2 linked regions of the Heyndrickxia acidicola genome follow. The main gene of each other region encodes a partner of the protein of the gene in region 2 in a complex. Links are inferred from orthologs where the notes say so. Each region holds a gene or a part of one and is shown on either strand. Other genes may lie near its edges.

The links. Proteins that work in one complex are often made in the same cells at the same time.
Region 1: the proteins of tig (region 2) and rpsG are in contact, whole or in part, in a crystal structure (PDB 3GTY), measured with the Thermotoga maritima proteins. The link is inferred for Heyndrickxia acidicola from one-to-one orthologs. Residues at the interface, in WP_004081061.1 of Thermotoga maritima: Glu122, Val124, Val129, Leu130, Tyr133, Glu188, Gly259, Ile262, Tyr263, Glu266, Ser270, Glu273, Gln274, Glu277, Arg308, Gln311, Ile312, Ser315, Tyr316, Glu325, Arg329, Arg336, Leu363, Phe366, Trp367, Arg373, Leu377, Arg381, Leu384, Glu387; in WP_004081843.1 of Thermotoga maritima: Lys34, Lys52, Lys55, Glu59, Arg62, Gln63, Glu66, Asn67, Lys69, Val71, Arg95, Ala109, Lys110, Lys111, Gly112, Arg113, Pro114, Glu117, Glu121, Ile124, Ala125, Tyr127, Asn128, Asn129, Thr130, Gly131, Lys135, Asp139, Arg142, Met143.

What each region holds. Positions count from the first base shown.
Region 1 is NZ_KV440953.1:3,518,732-3,521,948, forward strand. Bases 1-2,989 are described here. They hold rpsG (30S ribosomal protein S7), read left to right. Parts: upstream 1-1,254; coding sequence 1,255-1,725; downstream 1,726-2,989. Other genes in these bases: rpoC (DNA-directed RNA polymerase subunit beta'), read left to right, coding at 1-290; A5N88_RS16385 (50S ribosomal protein L7ae-like protein), read left to right, coding at 437-685; rpsL (30S ribosomal protein S12), read left to right, coding at 786-1,205; fusA (elongation factor G), read left to right, coding at 1,777-2,989. Outside these bases: more of fusA, read left to right, coding at 2,990-3,217.
Region 2 is NZ_KV440953.1:131,102-134,382, reverse strand. The notes cover bases 149-3,093. They hold tig (trigger factor), read right to left. Parts: upstream 2,292-3,093; coding sequence 1,005-2,291; downstream 149-1,004. Other genes in these bases: A5N88_RS00550 (tetratricopeptide repeat protein), read right to left, coding at 2,464-3,093; clpX (ATP-dependent protease ATP-binding subunit ClpX), read right to left, coding at 149-624. In the rest of the region: more of clpX, read right to left, coding at 1-148; more of A5N88_RS00550, read right to left, coding at 3,094-3,281. UniProt on the Bacillus subtilis protein: Involved in protein export. Acts as a chaperone by maintaining the newly synthesized protein in an open conformation. Functions as a peptidyl-prolyl cis-trans isomerase.

The DNA of each region.
Region 1 (3,217 bases), 3.4 Mb from region 2 along the record:
ATGCAAACCAAAAAGCGCTTCTTTCAGGAGGAACACCTGCTACTGGACGTCCGGTATTGCTGGGTATTACGAAAGCATCTCTTGAAACGGATTCCTTCTTATCTGCTGCATCATTCCAGGAAACAACAAGAGTCCTAACTGATGCTGCTATTAAAGGAAAACGCGATGAACTTCTTGGTCTGAAAGAGAATGTAATTATTGGTAAACTCGTTCCAGCTGGAACAGGAATGCAGCGTTACCGTAAAGCTACTGCTGAAATTGTTGAAGAAGAAGTAACGGTTGAACAGTAGAATAAATACAGATTGCAGTGCTGGTTTTAATAACCAGTACTGCTCTTTATTAATATTTTATTTTTAATGTTGACATTAAAAAATGAAAATGATACTATATTCAAGGTGCTCCTATCAATAACCTGTAGCTTTGGAGGATATCATAAATGTCTTATGAAAAAGTATTGCAGGCCAAAGAATTCATTGTAGGAACGAAACAAACAGTCAAGGCATTAAAGTCAGGCAAAGCAAACGAACTAATTGTGGCGGATGATGCTGATCCAAACATTACAGTTAAAGTAGTGGAGATTGCTCTGGAAAATGATATACCAGTACACCATGTGGATTCTATGAAAAAGCTTGGTAAGGCATGCGGTATTCATGTTGGTGCTTCAGCTGTTGCTGTTATTTATTAAAACTGTTTTTGCAACTCTATTTGCAAGAACTTTGTTTTTACTTTAAAATGAACCACCTGGATGTGTGGGCTTCAACAAAAGCGAAGGGAGGAAACAAAACATGCCTACTATTAATCAGTTAGTGCGCAAACCACGTCAATCAAAATTGACTAAATCAAAATCACCAGCACTTAACAAGGGATATAACAGTTTCAAGAAAGTAAACACAGACTTATCTTCACCTCAAAAACGTGGAGTATGTACTCGTGTTGGTACTATGACACCAAAAAAACCGAACTCAGCTTTACGTAAATACGCTCGTGTTCGTTTAACAAATGGTATCGAGGTTACTGCTTATATTCCTGGTATCGGCCACAACCTTCAAGAGCACAGTGTTGTTCTTATCCGTGGCGGACGTGTTAAGGACTTACCGGGAGTACGTTACCACATCGTTCGCGGTGCATTAGATACTGCGGGTGTTGACGGACGTAGACAAGGACGTTCTAAATACGGTACTAAGAGACCAAAAGAAAAAAAATAATCTTAAATTAATTAGTTAAAAGATAGATTTTCTGAAAGGAGGAAAAACAATGCCACGTAAAGGACCTGTTTCAAAAAGAGACGTATTACCAGATCCTATTTATAACTCAAAATTAGTTACACGTTTAATCAACAAAATGATGGTAGACGGCAAGAGAGGTAAATCTCAAACTATTCTTTACTCATCATTTGATTTAATTCGTGAACGTTCAGGCAAAGATCCAATCGAAGTGTTTGATCAAGCACTTAAAAATATTATGCCAGTACTTGAAGTTAGAGCGCGCCGTGTAGGTGGTGCAAACTATCAAGTACCAGTAGAGGTACGCCCAGAAAGACGTACAACTCTTGGACTTCGCTGGTTAGTAAACTATTCTCGCCTTCGCGGTGAAAAAACTATGGAAGAGCGCCTTGCTAACGAAATTCTTGATGCTGCTAACAATACTGGTGCTGCAGTTAAGAAACGTGAAGACACTCACAAAATGGCTGAAGCTAACAAAGCATTCGCTCACTACCGTTGGTAATCTAACAAACACACTAAAATTCATCCTAAAACTAGGAAGGAGAAAAAGTAGATGGCAAGAGAGTTCTCCTTAAATAATACTCGTAATATTGGTATCATGGCTCACATCGATGCTGGTAAAACAACAACTACTGAGCGTGTACTTTATTATACTGGCCGTATCCACAAGATCGGTGAGACTCATGAAGGTGCATCTCAAATGGACTGGATGGAGCAGGAACAAGAGCGTGGTATCACCATTACATCTGCTGCAACAACTGCGCAATGGAAAGGTCACCGCGTAAACATCATCGATACTCCAGGACACGTAGACTTCACTGTTGAAGTTGAACGTTCTTTGCGTGTACTTGATGGTGCGGTTGCTGTTCTTGATGCTCAATCTGGTGTTGAGCCACAAACTGAAACAGTTTGGCGCCAAGCTACAACATACGGTGTTCCCCGTGTAGTATTCGTTAATAAAATGGATAAAATCGGTGCTGACTTCTTATATTCTGTAGGCACATTGCATGATCGCCTTCAAGCTAACGCTCAAGCAATCCAATTGCCTATCGGTGCAGAAGACCAATTCGAAGGCATCATTGACCTTGTAGAAATGAAAGCTATTTTTTACGGGAATGACCTTGGAACTGATATTGAAGAGCGCGAAATTCCAGCTGAATATCAAGACCAAGCTGATGAATATCGTGAAAAGTTAATTGAAGCTGTAGCAGAGCTTGATGAAGAATTAATGGAAAAATACCTAGGCGGAGAAGAAATTACAAATGCTGAACTTAAAGCAGCTATTCGTAAAGGTACTGTTAATGTAGAATTCTATCCAGTAATCTGTGGATCTGCTTTCAAAAACAAAGGTGTTCAATTAATGCTTGATGCAGTTATTGACTATCTTCCATCTCCAGTAGATGTACCTGCTATCAAAGGTACAACTCCTGATACAGATGAAGAAGTTCTACGTCCTTCTAGCGACGAAGAGCCATTCTCTGCTCTTGCATTCAAAGTTATGACGGATCCATATGTAGGTAAGTTGACATTCTTCCGTGTATACTCTGGAACACTTCAATCTGGTTCTTACGTACAAAACTCAACAAAAGGCAAGCGTGAACGTGTAGGACGTATCCTGCAAATGCATGCGAACCACCGTGCTGAAATCTCTGAAGTATATGCAGGAGATATCGCTGCGGCTGTTGGTTTAAAGGATACTACTACAGGTGATACTCTATGTGATGAAAAGAGCCTTGTAATCTTAGAATCAATGGAATTCCCTGAACCAGTTATCCAATTGTCTGTAGAACCAAAATCAAAAGCTGACCAAGACAAAATGTCTACGGCGCTTCAAAAACTTCAAGAAGAAGATCCAACTTTCCGTGCGCATACTGACCAGGAAACTGGACAAGTTATCATTGCTGGTATGGGTGAGCTTCACTTAGATATCATTGTTGACCGTATGAAACGTGAGTTTAAAGTAGAAGCAAATGTGGGTGCACCTCAGGTTGCAT
Region 2 (3,281 bases):
CAATGCCTGCTGAACTCCTTCACCAGAAACATCACGTGTAATAGACGGGTTTTCTGATTTTCTTGCTACTTTATCAATCTCATCGATATAGATAATTCCTTTTTCCGCTTTTTCTACATCATAATCTGCAGCCTGAATCAATTTAAGAAGAATATTTTCAACATCCTCGCCTACATAACCGGCTTCTGTTAATGATGTAGCATCAGCAATGGCAAATGGAACATTCAAAATTCTTGCGAGTGTTTGTGCCAGTAGGGTTTTCCCGCTTCCTGTCGGCCCGATTAAGCAGATATTACTTTTGGCAAGCTCTACTTCATCAATTTTACTATTGGAATTAATACGCTTGTAATGATTATAAACCGCTACAGCAAGCGCTTTCTTCGCCTGATCCTGGCCAATGACATACTCTTTAAGAATTTCACGGATCTCAGTTGGTTTAGGAATATCTTTCAGCTCAATTTCTTCTTCGGTACCAAGCTCTTCCTCTACAATTTCAGTACAAAGCTCAATACATTCGTCGCATATATAGACTCCCGGTCCTGCAACTAACTTGCGGACCTGATCTTGTGTTTTACCACAAAATGAACATTTAAGCTGCTGCTTTTCATCGTTGAATTTAAACAATGACTTTCACCCCTTATAAAGAATACTAGCCTCTCATTAGCTTAGACGTTTGAAAAGACAGGAAAGGAAGCGGGATTCCCTTTTCCTTGCCGCATTCTCCTGCATAGGCTAATTTTTTTTGTAAAGAACCCGTCTAAAAACAGTTATGTATTGGATTGTATCATACTTCTATGTAGGACAGGAAATTTTAAAGCTTACATATACATTCGCCATTGATCTCATTAAATCCTACTTAATCAAGATTTTCCCCAATTCGTATTTTATATTCTACTTTTATGTATGATTTTTGAAAAGAATTTTTTCTTACATTGTAGAAAACAAGGCACGAATAACGTCGTGCCTTGTTTTGGGATTGATCCAGAAATCTTATATTATTACTATTATGCAGCAGTCTTACTGTTTTGTACAAGAAATTCAACTGCTTTGCGAACTTTTAAATCGCCTTTAACGCCGTCAAGGCTGCCAAGGGCTTTTTTAATGTCCTCTGCAGACATATTGTAAGCTTCAGCCATTTTTGTTAATTCAGCTTCCACTTCTTCTTCGCTTACTTCAATGTTTTCAGCTTCTGCAATTGCTTCTAAAGTCAAGTTCATGCGAACACGTTTTTGTGCATCCTCTTTCATTTGGTCGCGAAGAGCCTTCTCATCCTGACCAGAGAATTGGAAGTACAGGTCAAGGTTTAAACCTTGCATTTGAAGACGTTGTTCGAATTCCTGCATCATGCGGTTTAGTTCTGTATCGATCATTGCTTCAGGAATATCAATTTCAGCATTTTCTGCAGCTTTTTCTACAATCGCATCCTCAGTTGCATGCTTAGCTTGGTGTTCTTTTGATTCTTTTAAGTTTTTCTCAAGCTTCTCTTTTAATTGGTCAAGTGTTTCCACTTCTTCATCTACGTCTTTAGCAAATTCATCATCTAACGCAGGAAGTTCTTTTGTTTTGATTTCATGGATTTTCACTTTGAATACTGCAGGTTTACCAGCTAATTCAGCAGCATGGTATTCTTCAGGGAATGCTACTTCGACATCCTTTTCTTCTCCTGCAGCTAAACCAACTAATTGCTCTTCAAATCCCGGGATAAAGCTTCCGCTGCCAAGCTCTAAAGAATAGTTGTCAGCTTGTCCGCCTTCAAATGCTTCTCCATTTACGAAGCCTTCGAAATCAAGGACAACTGTATCGCCGTTTTCAGCAGCGCCTTCTTCACGAACAACAAGTTCAGCATAACGCTCCTGAAGAGATTTCAATTCATTTTCAATATCTTCAGCCTTTACTTCTGTGTCAACCTTTTCAACTTCTAAGCCTTTATATTCTCCAAGCTTAACTTCAGGTTTAACTGTAACAGTTGCTTTGAAGATTAACTCTTTTCCCTTTTCCATTTGCTCGATATCGATGTTTGGCTGGTCAACAGGTGTAATGCCTGTTTCTTCAACAGCTTGAGCATACGCTTCTGGAAGAATTACATCCAAAGCATCCTGATAAAGTGATTCTACACCAAAACGCTTTTCAAAAAATGGACGAGGAACTTTCCCTTTACGGAATCCTGGAATATTAATTTGTTTTGATACTTTTTTGAAAGCTGCATCCAGACCGTTGTTAACAGTTTCAACATCAACTTCAACTGTTAATACGCCTTGATTGCCTTCAAGCTTTTCCCATTTTGCTGACATACCTTTCCCTCCAACAATCTATATTTGATAGTGTAATGAACTAATTTAATAGACAGGCATGTCCAATTCGACAGCCATAATCCATTTTAAAAAGAAAAATGAAAAGGGTTGAAAAAATTACACATTACAACCATTACATTATATCATAGGTTTTAGCTGTTTCAAGAAGGAGCTATACAATCGGCAAAGAAATTTCTTCTATCTCATCGATCCACCTGAGTGCCTTTTCCAGCGTTTCCCTATCCACGCCAAACTGTTGGGCGGTGATTTCAGGATCTATCCCATCCTGATACATTTCCTGGACAAAAAGGAAGTAGGCTGCTGCCCATACAGGAGCAGACATCGGGATTGGTTCGAAAGGATACAATATGAAAAAATGCCGGTCTACAACAATCTTTATTTGTTGATATAAAGTAGGGTTCTTATCCTCCACTTCTTTTCTTAGGTATTCTATAAATTCCAAATAAAAAGGGGTTTCAAAAACTGCCGGAAGCTCTGAAGGCACTACCTGCTCTTCAAAGGTAAATTTTCTAATAAACGCTGGCCTTTCAACCCCATGTTCCTTCAATACATTCACGACCATTGATTTCACAAACGGATGGTTATGAGGGTTTTCAAGAAACTCCCTTAGCTCAGCCATGTAAGGATAAATATTTTCATAGTTGAGCTGTGCTGCTCTAAATACCTGCTCTTTCACCTCAAGATTTCTTAAAATAGATGTTGGCTGCAAGTCCTCTGTATTTGGAAAATCCTTTTTCTCTTCCTTTTGGGGAATTCTTTTTTGGCTGAATTGAAGCAGCTTCTCGTAATGCTCCATTCTGTCTGCCGGAACCTCGCGTTCTTCAAATAAGGCAGTAATGGTATCTTTAACGGCTTTATGTTCCCCCAGCTGGATTAATATCATGATAAAAATATCAAAAATTTCGAAGTAATCACCGATCCCTTTGTGAAGGAGCTCCTCTCCCTGCTGTTTAGCTTTTTCGTAGTCAC